DNA from 3 places in the Bradyrhizobium sp. Arg237L genome. Region 2 is predicted to be linked to each of the others. Evidence: predicted binding sites of a transcription regulator. Region 2 holds the regulator's gene; each other region holds the start of a gene.
What was found. The regulator LexA, encoded in region 2, represses DNA repair genes until DNA is damaged. The targets are predictions, from matches to a motif close to TGTTCNNNNTGTGTTCNG.
Positions count from the first base shown of each region.

Region 1: the regulator LexA is predicted to act here: its motif matches at 2,051-2,068, upstream of OZ411_RS05395 (single-stranded DNA-binding protein).
Region 3: the regulator LexA is predicted to act here: its motif matches at 2,078-2,095, upstream of OZ411_RS19890 (DNA repair protein).

Region 1 covers NZ_JAQMIL010000006.1:105,853-110,976, reverse strand. The annotation lists gene gyrA (DNA gyrase subunit A) at 1-971, opposite strand, end outside; gene OZ411_RS05395 (single-stranded DNA-binding protein) at 1,389-1,880, opposite strand; gene OZ411_RS05390 (outer membrane beta-barrel protein) at 2,331-3,086, shown strand; gene uvrA (excinuclease ABC subunit UvrA) at 3,397-5,124, shown strand, end outside.
Region 2 covers NZ_JAQMIL010000024.1:106,963-112,086, forward strand. The annotation lists gene OZ411_RS17090 (ComEC/Rec2 family competence protein) at 1-1,042, shown strand, start outside; gene OZ411_RS17095 (hypothetical protein) at 1,052-1,237, opposite strand; gene OZ411_RS17100 (hypothetical protein) at 1,427-1,852, opposite strand; gene lexA (transcriptional repressor LexA) at 2,148-2,849, opposite strand; gene glp (gephyrin-like molybdotransferase Glp) at 3,051-4,262, opposite strand; gene OZ411_RS17115 (HAD-IA family hydrolase) at 4,272-4,901, opposite strand.
Region 3 covers NZ_JAQMIL010000030.1:84,622-89,745, reverse strand. The annotation lists gene OZ411_RS19895 (DNA polymerase Y family protein) at 1-1,324, opposite strand, end outside; gene OZ411_RS19890 (DNA repair protein) at 1,218-2,009, opposite strand; gene OZ411_RS19885 (UdgX family uracil-DNA binding protein) at 2,229-3,584, shown strand; gene OZ411_RS19880 (inorganic phosphate transporter) at 3,993-5,124, shown strand, end outside.

The sequences.
Region 1 (5,124 bases), on a different contig from region 2:
ACATCCGGCATCGCCTCGCGCTTCAGTTCGATCACGACGCGGAAACCTTCGCGATCGGATTCGTCGCGCAGGTCGGAAATCCCCTCGATCTTCTTCTCGCGGATCAGCTCGCCGATCCGCTCGACCATGTTCGCCTTGTTAACCTGGAACGGGATCTCCGTGATGATGATCGCCTCGCGATCCTTTCGCAGGGTATCGATCGCGACCTTGCCGCGCATCACGATCGAACCGCGGCCGAGATGATAGGATGCTCGGATACCCGCTCGACCGAGGATGATGCCGCCGGTGGGGAAATCCGGCCCCGGAATGATGTTGATGAGTTCGTCGATGGTGAGCGCCGGATTATCGATCAGCGCCACACAGGCGTCGACGACCTCGCCGAGATTGTGCGGCGGGATGTTGGTGGCCATGCCGACGGCGATGCCGCCCGCGCCATTGACCAGCAGGTTCGGAAACCGCGTCGGCAAGACCGACGGCTCTTGCTCGCTGTTGTCGTAGTTGGCCTGGAAGTCGACCGTGTCCTTCTCGATGTCCGCCAGCACAGCCTCTGCCGCCCGCGTCAGGCGCGCTTCGGTGTATCGGTAGGCTGCCGGCGGATCACCGTCGACCGAGCCGAAATTGCCCTGGCCGTCGATCAGCGGCACGCGCATCGAAAAATCCTGCGCCATGCGCACCATGGCGTCGTAAATCGATTGGTCGCCGTGCGGGTGATACTTACCGATGACGTCGCCGACCACGCGCGCGGACTTGACGTACTTCTTGTCCGGCGTGTGCCCCTGGTCGTACATCGAATACAGGATGCGGCGGTGGACCGGCTTCAGCCCGTCGCGCGCATCGGGGAGCGCCCGTGCCACGATCACGCTCATGGCGTAGTCGAGGTAGGACTTCTTCATCTCGTCGAGGATGGAAACGGGACGAATGTCGGAGGGCCCCGACGGCTCGCCGGGCTTGTCGTCTTCAGGTTCTGACAAAGGGGGAATCCGGGTCGGTTCTACTGTAGAATCATATAGCGTATCAGGGGCTCGATCACCACCCCGGAACGGTCTAGGCGACCGGTTTTTCCCTTCGTTTTTTCATAGACTTACGGGCTTGACGGGCGCGCCGCGGGAACACCCTGGCGGGGTGCGGCAAGGGCGCCGTCCCAGGTAAGGAGACTGCCCGCGGGCCGTCGGCGGCGGCTGCATCGCTCCGCCCTGTCGGTTAGATCGATTTCCTCACAGTTCACATTAACCGGAACCACGAGGAACCCGGCCACGACACATCGAGCAACATCAATTGCTTGACGCTTATATCCTGCAATCATTGAAGAGGATAAGTTCGACGCAAGCCGTATCGCGCGAGGGATATTTTTCATCCTCACGCGATCTTTCCGGCAACGTACCGCTCGATCAGAACGGAATATCGTCGTCCATGTCGTTGTTGCGGGCGCCGGCCGGCACGGCGCGGCGTGGGGCGGAACTCGAGGGGCCGCTGACGCCGAAATCGCCGCCACCGCCGCCCATGTCGTCGGAGAAGCTGCCGCCACCGCCCTTGCCGTCCAGCATCGTGAGGTTGGAGTTGAAGCCCTGCAGCACCACTTCGGTCGAATATTTCTCGACCCCGCTCTGATCGGTCCACTTCCGGGTCTGGAGCTGGCCCTCGACATACACCTTGGCGCCCTTCTTCAGATATTGCTCGGCGACCTTGGCGAGCCCTTCATTGAAGATGACGACACGGTGCCACTCGGTCTTTTCCTTGCGCTCGCCGGTGGCCCGGTCGCGCCAAGTCTCGGAGGTCGCGACGCTCAGATTGGCGATCGGACGACCGTCCTGGGTCCGCCGGATTTCCGGGTCCTTGCCGAGATTGCCCACCAGAATGACCTTATTTACGCTTCCCGCCATCGCCGCTCTCCACTCGATCACTGGGCCGGCCGGTTGCACGGCGGCCACATTCAGTCTTCGCTAACCACATCTTACATTGCTGACGGACCCTATACGCTCGCCGACACCGTCGGGCGCAGCCATTCCCCGTCCATTCCGCATTTATCCACATATAGCACCAGCCGCGCCATTGTTCCAGTTTTGTTCCATGCAACTTGCCGTAAACATGGTGACATTGTGGCCCAATTTTGGTGCAGCGGGAATGGAACCCGAAACCAACCGTCGGGTTCCAGAAAACCTCAAACAAATCATTAACTTATGTTATCCGCACTTCGCCCCTAACTGTTGCGTTTGGGCGACGGTATTTCCGGTTGAATCAGGGTATGCCTAAAACGACGGCGCGGCGCTCGCGTCTTTAATACCGTAACGCTTCGGGACCCAATTGAAGCGAACAAAGGCTGGAGAGCTACGATGAAGAAGTTTTTGCTTGGAACGGTTGCCTTGGTTGCGCTGGCTGCGCCGGCCTCGGCTGCCGATCTTGCCGCACGTCCCTATGTGAAGGCCCCGCCGGCGCCGGTCGCAGTCGTCTATGACTGGACCGGGTTCTATATCGGCGGCAACGGCGGCTGGGGAACGAGCCGCAACCGCTGGGACGTCCTTGGTTTCAGTGACGGCTCCCATAACGCCGACGGCGGCACTGCTGGTGGCCAGATCGGCTATCGCTGGCAGATGGGCACCTGGGTGTTCGGCGTCGAAGGCCAGGGCAACTGGGCCGACTTCAAGGGCAGCAACATCAGCCTGCTGACGGGCATCGACACCAACGAGACGAGGGTCGACGCCTTCGGCCTGATCACTGGCCAGATCGGCTATGCCGCCAACAATGTGTTGTTCTATGTCAAGGGCGGCGCGGCCGTGGTCGCCGATCGCTACCGCGTGCGTGACGCCTTCACCGGTTTCCCGATCACCAACGACATCAACGACACCCGCTGGGGAGCCTCGGTTGGCGCTGGCATCGAATACGGCTTCGCTCCGAACTGGTCGGTCGGCGCCGAGTACAATCACATCTTCCTGGGCAATCGCTCCTACGATTTCATCAACAATGGCTTCGCCGGCCCGGCCGGCAGCCTCTTCGCCACCGAGAATATCAAGCAGGACATCGACCTCGTCACCGTCCGCGTGAACTACAAGTTCGGCTTCGGCGGCGCTCCGCTCATCGGGCGGTACTGATCGCACGATCGGATATCAATCTTAAGAAAAGGCCGGCCTTGCGCCGGCCTTTTTGTTTGCGTGTCGTTAGTTCCGAGCCGCTCATCTGCGAAGCTCCGCTTGCGCGAGCATCCTCTTGCTGCCAGCTACTGCCAAATCTGCACGCAAGAAATGCGACCTGAAAACAAATCGTTGATGATTCGTCCTGAGCACTGGAAATCATCACTCGTTCTTCCTATGTTCCGGCATCACCCCATCGGCGCCGTGGTACGGATTTCCGACGACGCGCGCCCATAACGTGGCGCGCTTACAAGCGCCTGGAAATGCCGATATGGATGAAGTGCTCAGGGCGAAGCGCCAACCGACCGCCGGCTCCTCAACGCGTGCCATCACGATCCGCGGCGCGCGGGAGCACAACCTCAAGAACATCGACGTCGAGATTCCCCGCGACAGGCTGGTCGTGTTCACCGGCCTGTCCGGCTCCGGCAAGTCGTCGCTCGCCTTCGACACCATCTATGCCGAGGGCCAGCGCCGCTATGTCGAATCGCTCTCGGCCTATGCCCGCCAGTTCCTGGAGATGATGCAGAAGCCGGACGTCGATCAGATCGACGGCCTCTCGCCCGCCATCTCCATCGAGCAGAAAACCACCTCGAAGAACCCGCGCTCCACCGTCGGCACTGTCACCGAGATCTACGACTACATGCGCCTGCTCTGGGCCCGCGTCGGCGTGCCCTATTCGCCGGCCACGGGGCTGCCGATCGAGAGCCAGACCGTCTCGCAGATGGTCGACCGCGTGCTGGCGCTGCCGGAAGGCACCCGCCTCTATCTGCTGGCGCCGGTCGTGCGCGGCCGCAAGGGCGAGTACAGGAAGGAGCTCGCCGAATATCTCAAGAAGGGTTTTCAGCGCGTCAAGATCGACGGCACCTTCCATGAGCTCGCCGAAGCGCCGACCCTCGACAAGAAGTTTCCGCACGACATCGATGTCGTCGTCGACCGCATCGTGGTGCGCCCCGACATCGGCCAGCGGCTCGCGGAAAGCTTCGAGACCGCGCTCAAGCTCGCCGAGGGCCTCGCCGTGATCGAGTTCGCCGATGCCCCGACCGCGGCGCCCGCCGAAGAAAAGAAGAAGACCGCAAAGATCCACGACAAGAGCGGGCCCGAGCGCATCCTGTTCTCGGAAAAATTCGCCTGCCCGGTCTCCGGCTTCACCATTCCCGAGATCGAGCCGCGGCTGTTCTCGTTCAACAATCCCTATGGCGCCTGCCCCGCCTGCGGCGGCCTCGGCGTCGAGCAGCATGTCGACGAGGATCTCGTCATTCCCGACAAGGATCTGTCGCTGCGCAAGGGCGCGATCGCACCGTGGGCCAAGTCCTCCTCGCCCTATTACCTGCAGACGCTGACCGCGCTCGGCAAGCACTACAAGTTCACGCTCGACACCAAGTGGAAGGAGCTGTCGAAGAAAACGCAAAACGCGATCCTGCACGGCTCCGGCGATGACGAGATCAAGTTCTCCTATGAGGACGGCGTCCGCTCCTACGACACCAAGAAGCCGTTCGAGGGCGTGATCACCAACATCAACCGCCGCTACCGCGAGACCGAGAGCGAGTGGGCGCGCGAAGAGCTGGCGAAGTACTTCACCGATATCCCCTGCGCCGCCTGCAACGGCCATCGCCTCAAGCCGGAAGCGCTGTGCGTCAAGATCGGGGGCAAGCATATCGGCGAGATCTCCGAGCTCTCGGTGAAGCGCGCCGGCGAGTGGTTCGAGAGCGTGCCGGAAGCACTGAACACGCAGCAGAACGAGATCGCCGCCCGCGTCCTGAAGGAGATCCGCGAGCGGTTGACCTTCCTGCTCGACGTCGGCCTCAACTATCTCACGCTGTCCCGCTCCTCCGGGACATTGTCCGGCGGTGAAAGCCAGCGCATCCGCCTGGCTTCCCAGATCGGCTCGGGTCTCACAGGCGTGCTCTATGTGCTGGACGAGCCCTCGATCGGCCTGCATCAGCGCGACAACGCACGCCTCCTGGATACGCTGAAGCGGCTGCGCGACCTCGGCAACACC
Region 2 (5,124 bases):
GCTGGTGGCGCTGGTGCAGATCGGCATGCCGCATCTGTTCGCCGCGCCAGACCATTCCACAACCGCGCGGATCGCGCTGTGGGGCGGGCGTGAGGTCGCGATGCTGCTGCTGGCGTCGTTGGTGGCGGGGCTGGCGACCACGCCCTATGCCGCCTTTCACTTCCACCGGGTGGCGCCCTTTGGCGTGCTCGCCAACCTCGCGGCGATGCCGGTGGTGTCGGCGCTGGTGATGCCGGCCGGGCTGCTTGGCCTGCTGGCGATGCCGTTCGGTTTCGACGGTGTGTTCTGGGCGATCATGGGCACTGGAATCGATTGGATGATCGTGGTCGCGCAGGGGGTCGCCGCGCTGCCGGGCGCGGTCGGCCACGTCAGTGCGTTCGGGATCGGCCCGCTGATCGCCGCGAGCCTGGGCGTCATCCTGCTCGGGCTGTTGCGCACGCCGCTGCGCTTCGTCGGCGCGGCGGTGCTTCTCATTGCGGTGGTCTGGGCGGTGAGGGCGCCGCAACCGGACATTCTGATTTCCGGCGACGGCCGCAATGTCGCCGTCCGCGGCGGTGACGGGCGGCTGCACCTGATGCGGACTGCGAAGGATGCGTTTCTCGCCAAGGAGTGGCTGGCCGCGGATGCCGATGCCCGCAGCGCGGGCGATCCGTCGCTGACGGAGGGCGTGTCCTGCGATGAGAGCGGCTGCGTGACCTCTGCGGCCGGTGGCGCGTTCATCGCGCTCACCCAGCGATCCGAGGCGCTCGCGGACGATTGCGAGCGGGCGGTGCTGATCGTGACCGCACGGCCGGTGCCGCCAGGCTGCGCGGCGGCGGTCATCGATGCCGAGCGGCTGCGGCGGCAGGGCGGGCTGGCGCTAAGGCGGAACCGGAACGGCTTCGTCATCGACGCGGTCAGGCCCGCCGGCCTCGACCGGCCGTGGTCGCCTGCGATGTCAGGCGAAGGCGAACCCGAGACCACGATCCGGATCCAGGGGGCACCCGTGCCGCGCGCCATCGATGCGACCCCGTCCGAATCCGACCTGCAGTCGGACGACTGAGCGCCCCCTTCAATCACCGCCGGCGTTGGCCGCTAGCTCGAAGGCGCCGAGCCGAAATTCATCCGGATCGCCCGAATGCGACGGCATTTGCACGAGCGTAAAGGTCGCATCCGGAAATCGCTCCCAGATCGCGAGATCTTCCGCTGCGACGGTGAGCCAGCCGAACCTGAACATGTATCGGCCGGGCTCAGCCACTCGTCCGGCTCTTTGCCATGTGATCTTGGTGACCACCGATCACGCCCCCTTGGCGAATAAAGCATCCGTTCCAACACAAAATCACATGCGCCCCCGGATGGCCTCCGGGGCCGCTCAAAACACTTTGCTTGTCACTCGCGGCAACGCTCCGCCGGCCGAGACCGGCGGCGCACGCTGCCCGAAGCTGTCTCAGCCGATGAACAGCGGGTTCGGCGCGGGGCGCTGCTCGACCGCCTTCGGTGCCGGCTCTGCAACATGATGCGTCACTGGCAATTGCAGCACGGTCGCCCGCTGCCCTTCGCAGAGCTGGGTCACCAGCACATGGCTGCCATCGGGAAACTCGATCGCGTCGTGATGACGATCCCGAATATGCGGATCGATCTGGTTGAACTTGCCGACGCGGAAGCCGGTCGTCTTGGTCCAGATCCAGCGATTGTCGTAACGGACGTTATCGGCGAACGCGAGTTCGGTCCCGGGAAGCATGCAGACTGCGACCGTCGGATCGCTTTCCGAAGCGAAGCCGCGGGTCGAAGTGCCGCGGAAGGTGGTGGTGATAAGCGTCTCTCCAACCTGGGCGGGACGCGTCGCCACGGCATGCAGGCTATAGTCACACATCGGATTGCTCCTCATTCGAGATAGCCGACCCGTGCCTGGGAAGAGGCGCAGGCCTCTATCAGAGTGGACGATAACTTATAAGCCTCTGCTTCGTTCTTGGCATTTGTACGGCCCGCGCCTTCGGTCCGTTCACAAACACGATAGCGAGACGCTGCCGCACATCACCTTGCACCGAAGTGCCCCGGCGAATTTACCGGGGCTTTCATTCTAATCATTCTAAGTCGTTCTTGTCATCGCCCTCTAGGGCAGAGCACCCACCTAAGTACCCAGACGGGGCTGCTGCGTCCTGGTCGTCTCAGTACTTGCGATAAAGCCCGATCAGCTTGCCCTGGATCCGCACCCGGTTCGGCGGCAGGATGCGGACTTCGTAGGCCGCATTGGCAGGCTCCAGCGCAATCGAGGCGCCGCGGCGACGGAAACGCTTCAGCGTGGCCTCTTCCTCATCGATCAGCGCCACCACGATGTCGCCGGTGTTGGCGGTTTCGTTGCGCTGGATCAGCGCCATGTCGCCGTCGAGGATGCCGGCCTCCACCATGGAATCGCCGCGCACCTCGAGCGCATAGTGCTCACCGGAGCCGAGCATGTCGGGCGGCACGCTGATGGTGTGGCTGCGGGTCTGCAGCGCCTCGATCGGCGTACCCGCCGCGATCCGGCCCATCACGGGAACAGCGACGGGACGGTTGCCATCGTCTTCGGCCACGGCCGCGCTGGTCGTGCGCTTGCCGAGCGTGCCCTCGATGACGCTCGGCGTGAAGCCGCGGCGGCCGTTGCCGGCGGCGGAGAGCTCGGGCAGTTTGATCACCTCGATCGCGCGGGCGCGGTTCGGCAGGCGACGGATGAAGCCCCGTTCCTCCAGCGCCGTGATCAGGCGGTGGATGCCGGACTTCGAGCGCAGGTCGAGCGCGTCCTTCATCTCATCGAACGAAGGAGGCACGCCGGCCTCTTTCAGCCGTTCGTTGATGAAACGCAGAAGTTCATACTGTTTGCGCGTAAGCATCGCGAGCATTCCCCCGGTTGGTAGCGTCGTTCGATCCGAGACTTGAGAAGAGCTGATCTCGGGAGTAACGCACTCCCATTCGTAGACAGCGAGTTTCGAAACAAATCATGAACGGACACTATATGTTCGATATGTGTTCCGCAACCACTTAATTTCTGGTGAACGCGATCAGAGATGCTTCAGTAGGTGCTGGTCGCGGCGTCATTCAGGCAATCGGAGAATGTCGCAAGGCGCGCCTTTTGCTGCGGCCGGCGCGAATGGCGGACGGATCACAAGTGCCTGCGCCGCAGTGAGATTCCCAAGCAGCGAACTGTCCTGCTTGGTGACCGGCGTTGCGATCAGCGTGCCGTCGTCGCGCTCTTCGAGAAGCGCGCGAAGATAATCTTCGCGCTGATCGTTGGCGGCGAGATCGCGGCCGAGCAGGGCGCTTTCGCTGACGTGATGAACAGCCGAGCGGCCGAGGAGGGCCCGAATCAACGGCACCAGGAACAGGTAGGCGCAGACATAGGACGACACCGGATTGCCGGGTAGGCCGATCACTCGCATCGTGCCGAGTCGGCCATGCATCATCGGCTTGCCGGGCCGCATCGCGATCTTCCAGAACGCCATGGTGACGCCCTCGGCCTCGAGCGACGGCTTTACGAGGTCGTGGTCGCCGACCGAGGCGCCGCCGGTGGTGATGAGGATGTCGGCGCCCGCGGCATGCGCGCGGCGGATGCCCTCGGTGGTGGCGGCAACCGTGTCGGCGGCGACCCCCAGATCGATCGCTTCAGCGCCTTCCGCGCGCGCCAGCGCCCGCAGCGCATAGCCGTTGGAATAGACGATCTGGCCCGGGCCCGGAGAGGTGCCGGGCATCACCAGTTCGTCGCCGGTCGCGAGCACGGCCACCTTCGGCCGGCGCCGCACGGCGAGTTCCGGATAGTTCATCGACGCCGCCAGCGACAGCGCGCGGTCGGTCAGCCGGCTTCCGCGCCTGAGCAGCACGTCGCCTTCACGGAAATCGACGCCGGCGGGACGGATATGCCGCCCGGCGATGGCAGCTTCGGTGATGGTGATGTGATCGCCATCGACCCGGGTGTCTTCCTGGATCACGACGGCATCGGCGCCGGCGGGAATGACGCCGCCGGTGAAGATCCGTGCCGCTTCCCGCGGACCAAGTTCCCGATCGAACGGCCGGCCCGCGGCGACTTCGCCGATCACCTTCAGCCGCGCGCTGAGATCGGCGGCATCGGCGGATCGCACCGCATAGCCATCCATCGCCGACATCGCCAGTGGCGGCTGAGTACGCTTTGCTGCGACGTCACGGGCGAGCGTGCGGTGATAGGCGGCATCGAGCGCGACCATCTCTTCCGGCAATGGTTCCGCGCCGGCGAGGACCGCGGCTAGCGCATCGGCGACCGGCATCAGGGCCACGGGCAACTCCTAAATTCCGAGCGCGAGAAGCGCGTTCGTCACATCATCTGACGATGTGACGTGAATGGCTGTGAGACCTGCCGCCCGTGCGCCGCGGATGTTCTCGGCGGAATCGTCGAAGAACACGATGCGCGAGGCCGGCGCGCCGATCGCCTTGACGACGTAATCATAGGCTTCCGCGTCGGGTTTCCGTAGCCCGATCGTCGACGAGAAGAAGATCTGGCGGAAGTGGCCGAGCACGTCCGAATAGGCTGTCGAGAAATGCTCGATATGGGGCGGATTGGTGTTCGAGAAAGCATAAAGCGGCAGGCGCGTCTTGGCGCGCGCCAGGTGCGCGGCGATTCCCGGCATCTCGCCGGCGAAGATCGCGTTCCAGCCTTCCAGGAACTGGGCGTCGGAGATGCCGATGCCGAGCGACTGCCGCAGGCTTGCGAAGAAGGCGGCGTCATCGATCTTGCCGACCTCGTGATGTCTGTAACTCTCGTCCATCACAAAGCGGGTGGCGAGCTCGCCGGGCTCGCAGCCGGCATGGCCGGCCCAGGTGGTCATCACCTTGCCGAAATCGATATCGAGCACGACGCGGCCGAGGTCGAACAACAGGACATCGGCGGCGCCGGGGGAGAGGGACGGTTGAGTCATGGCGAGGGCTGTGTACGAAAATCCCAAGGAGGCGGCAATGTCTTCGATTGTAACAACCGGGAACGGTGACACACATACCGCTGTCGTCCCGTCGAAAGACGGGACCCATAACCACAGGCGATTGTTGTGGCGTGAGCAAGCGGTGGTAGCGGAGCGCACTACAAAGGCCTGTGGTTATGGGTCCCGGGTCCCGGCTACGCCAAGGGGCTTCGCCGCGCCGCGC
Region 3 (5,124 bases), on a different contig from region 2:
GTGGCGGCTCGCCTTCGGCGCGCGCGGGCCAGACGGCTTGCGATGCCGCGGCCAGATGATGCTGTGCCGGTGCGGCAAGCGCTGCGCGCTCGGGGATGTGGGTGTCCTCCGGCAGGTGCACGACCACACGCTTGCCCCCGATGCGGGCGGCGATACGGTCGATCAGCGCGGCAAGTTCGTCATTGTCATGGACATGGGCATCGAGATCGCGCTGCTGCTGCACCACGATCTCGGTACGGCCAGCGGACAGGCGGATCAGGTCGAAGCCGAAGCCGGGATCGAGGGGATCGCTCAGCGCATCGAGCCGCTCGCGGAACAGGCGGTCGATCACTTCGGGCTTCGTCACCGCGCGCCCGGTCTCGACGGCAAGCGTGCGCACCGCGCCGTCGGTGCGGAAGAAGCCTGCTTCCAGCTTCCGCGCGCCCTTGCCCTGCTTGTCCATCGCCTGGACCAGCATTTTAGCGAGGTTCTGCAGCGTCATCGCGATCATGGGCTCGGTTGTGATCGGCTCGGGAAACCGCTTTTCGACGATGTAGTCAGGCAATGGCTTGCGCGGGCTGATCGGCGCATCGCCCTGCCCCAGCGCATGCTCGAGCCGCGTGGTGAAGGCCGCGCCGAAACGCGCCGCGATCTCGTGGCGCGCGCGAGCGGCGACATCGCCGATCGTCTTCAAGCCGGCGCGGCGCAGGCCTTTGGTGATGGCGTCATCCGCTCCCAGCGCCGAGATCGGCAGAGGGGCGACCGCCTCGGCTTCCGCACCATCCTCGATGATCCTGCCTGACGAATGCCGCGTCAGCGTGCGCGCGCAGACCGAGGTGGCCGCGATCGCGCCACTGACGGCAAAGCCGCGTCTTGCGAGAGCGCCGCAGATGATCTGCAGCATCGCACGCTCGCCGCCGAACAGATGGGCGCAGCCGGTGATATCGAGGAAGAGACCTGAGGGCGGATCGAGCGCCACCAGAGGTGTGAAGCGGTCGCACCAGTCGGCGATGTCGTTGATCGTCCTGGCATCCGCGATTTCGTCGGCATCATAGACCGTCAGTTCCGGGCAGATCGCGCGGGCATTGGCCAATGGCAGGCCAGCCGACAGGCCGCTTCGCGCGGCGATGTCGTCGAGGGAGTGGATCACCAGCGCGTTGTGTTCCTTGATGACGACAACGCTCGGCACTTCCACCTCTCCCGCTTGCGGGAGAGGGAGTTCGGACAGCTCGCGTGTTTCAACTGGCGAGGCGGTGCGAGCCAGTTGCCGCTTGATCCGATCGATGGGCAGGCGCGGCAGCCACAGGCTGAGGATACGCCGACGGTTCGCTGAAAAGGCACTCATCACATTTCCATTCCATGATCCATCGCCCGACCGGGCCATGACGATTGCGAACGAGCTGCGCATCGAACAGAGGCGCGCCCCACGCGCTCCAACTGGCGCCCGGCGGCGAATGCGCCGCGCGCACGATCCATCGGGTTTCCGCGGTGGACGGAAGCGGCGTCGCCGCCAGACGCAGCAGCAACGCGGGGACGCCTGATGATTGCGAGGCGAGCGTCAGCTTGCGGCTGGCGACCAGATCGAGCTGCCGCGCATCGCCCCAGACTTCCATGATGACGGCACCAAGCGCGTCGCAGGCGAGCGCATCGGCCGTGGTGCGCAACGCATTGTCGATGTCGGCGGCGCGCACGGTGACGAGGAGGCGCGGATCGAGGCCGAGCTCGGACAAGCCGTTCATCGACAGTGCGCCGGATTCGATTTCGGAAAAATCCTGCCGCACCCAGACCAGCGGCTTTCGCGCGGCAAGACGGCCGGCGAGCCCTGCGATGAAGCCGGTGGCGGAAGCGCCCTGGTGGCCCTCGGCAAACACTTCGTGCACCGCGGCTCTCGCAAGCCCGCCCTTGAGCATCGCATCGGCGCCGGCATGTCCCAGCGCGATCCGCTGCAGCGCATGCGCTTCATTGGATGTCTCAATGCGTTCAATGCGCCCGCGCAAGGACGCAAGCGTGCTCAGGCGTGCGCTCGTCATGCGCCGCTCCTTAAGGAAGATATCGGGGCCGCTGCTGGCTTAAGGGAGAAACCAGAAGCTGGCCCAATTGTTCATGGTATGTTCTAATATAAAGCCAACTATGCGGGAGGAGTCAATCGGATTGGTAACGGGATAAATTCATGAATGAAATCAATGGGATTGATCAAGACCTTCATGACCCGATCAAGCCCGGGCATGACAGGAGGGAGAGTAAGTGCCATGCACCACATCATCCTGGGCAGCGAGACTGATTTCGACGGCTGGCGCTCGGCGGCGCGGACGCTGGTATTGAACGACGTGACGCCGGCCGACGTGACCTGGACGGTGCGCGGCCACGGGCCCGATCAGCCCGAAACATCGACGGCCGAAGCGCCGCTCGAGCCGCCGCACGGCACGTTCAATGTGCCGGCCAAATTCGTCGAGCTGGCGAAAACCGCGATCCTGCATCGCGACGCCGAGCGCTTTGCCCTGCTCTATCGCCTGTTGTGGCGCCTGCGCCGCGACCATGACCTGCTCGACGTCGCTGACGATCCCGACGTCGCGCGTATCCATGCGATGGCGAAGGCCGTGCATCACGAGGCACAGCGGATGCGGACGTCGATCCGCTTCCGCGAGATCGGGCGCGAGCACAAATCACATTTCGTCGCCTGGTTCGAGCCGCAGCACCATGTCGTGGAACTGGCCGCGCCCTTCTTCGCCAGCCGCTTTGCCGACATGCCCTGGTCGATCCTCACATCAGATGTCTGCGCGCATTGGGATGGACATGCGGTGTCGATCACGCCAGGCATCAGCGAGGCCGGGATGCCCGCAGGCAATCGGCTGGAGGAGATCTGGCAGCGTCATTACGCTGTTATCTTCAACCCGGCACGGCTGGCAGCGAAGCAATCGCGGAACCTGCCGGAGGCTTTGACGATTAAACCCGCAAGCGAAAGCGCCACGCCACCGGAACCCGCCATGATCCGCCATTCCGATAGTCTGAGTGCGCTGCGGGAGGAAGCCGCCGATTGCCGCGCCTGCCATCTCTATGAGCACGCGACCCAGACCGTGTTCGGCGAAGGCCCGCAAAGCGCACAGGTGATGCTGGTCGGCGAGCAGCCGGGCGACAAGGAAGATCTCGCCGGAAAACCGTTCGTCGGTCCCGCCGGACAAATGCTCGATCGCGCGCTCGAAGAGGCCGGCATCGACCGCAAGAAAGTCTACATCACCAATGCGGTGAAGCATTTCAAATTTGTGCCGCGCGGCAAGATCCGCCTGCACCAGAAGCCGAATACGCCGGAGATCAAGGCCTGCCGCCAATGGTATGAGCGGGAACTCGCCTCGATCAAGCCGGACCTGGTGGTGGCGATGGGCGCGACCGCTGCCCAATGCGTGTTCAACAAGCTCACGCCGATCGGCAAAAACCGCGGCCGGCTGATCGATCTCGACGACGAGGTGAAGGCGCTGGTGACGGTGCATCCTTCCTATCTGCTGCGGCTGCCCGATGAGGATGCGAAAGCGCGGGAATATCAACGCTTTGTCGAAGACCTGAAGATCGCCGCGGAACTCTTGAGGAAACGCGCGCAGGCTGCGGCATAAGCATGGCACCATGCATAGCACTGCAAATATCAAGCCGTTGATAAGACTGATATCTATTTACAACCTTACATTGATGGATAATACTCTCCTATTACAGGGGGAGTTTGGGGCGTCTTGTTCACGCCAATGACGTTCCCATGAGGTCGGCGCGCTGCCGCGGCGCCACAGCCCCGGCGTCAGGCAGCGCCCGACCGCTTCCTTTCCATCACACACCTTCGCTGCGTGCATGGCTCGTCATGTGAATGGTCAACATTCATGTCGCGAGCGCGCGTGACAGACGATCATCGATGCAACACTCAAGCACCGTTGCGACACGCGTTTCATTCAAGCAAACTACGGCTGTCATCTAACCTTCAAGTCAATGGTCAAGACTAAGGGCCTCCTTCCGTATTTCGACGGGGCGTCAGAATGACCGATTTTGCACTCAATACTTCAGTACGCGACGAAAGACCGATTCAGCCGGCTTCAAGGCCAAATCTCGATAAGGGCTTCAATCCGCTGACGATGATCCTCTTCTTCGGCATCCTCGCGGCGGGGTTGCTGTTCGTCGCCTACAGCATCTATTCCGACGTCGATGCCACCGGCACCCGCGTCACCACCTTCTTGCCCTACATCCTGCTGTTCGTTGCGCTGTTGATTGCGCTCGGCTTTGAATTCGTCAACGGCTTCCACGACACCGCCAACGCGGTCGCGACCGTGATCTACACGCATTCGCTGCCCGCCGAAGTCGCGGTGATGTGGTCGGGCTTCTTCAACTTCCTCGGCGTGCTGCTCTCGTCTGGCGCGGTCGCATTCGGCATCATCTCGCTCCTGCCGGTCGAGCTGATTCTGCAGGTCGGCTCCAGCGCCGGCTTCGCCATGGTGTTCGCGCTGTTGATCGCCGCGATCCTGTGGAATCTCGGCACCTGGTATTTCGGCCTGCCGGCCTCGTCCTCGCACACGCTGATCGGCTCGATCATCGGCGTCGGCATCGCCAATGCGCTGATGCGCGGCCGCGATGGCACCTCCGGCGTCGACTGGAGCAAGGCCACCGAGATCGGCTACGCGCTCTTGCTGTCGCCGCTGGTCGGCTTCGTCTGCGCCGCGATACTGCTGCTCGTGCTCAAGATGATGGTGCGCAACCCTGCGCTCTATGCCGCGCCCGAAGGCAACAAGGCGCCGCCGCTCTGGATCCGCGGCCTGCTGATCCTGACCTGCACCGGCGTCAGCTTCGCGCACGGCTCCAACGACGGGCAGAAGGGCATGGGCCTGATCATGCTGATCCTGATCGGCACAGTGCCGACCGCCTATGCGCTGAACCGCGCGCTGCCGGAATCCCAGATCGCCCAGTTCCAGAAGAACTCGGAAGCCGCCTCCAAGGTGATCGCGGCGAAGGGCGCCGGTCACAGCATTATCGGCGATCCCCGTCCGGCCGTGACGCAGTACATCTCGCTGCACCACCTCAATGAGGGCACCTTCCCCTCGCTCGCGGTGCTGGTACAGGATGTCAGCAACCAGGTGATGAAGTACGGCTCGCTGACCAAGGTGCCCGCGGAAGCCG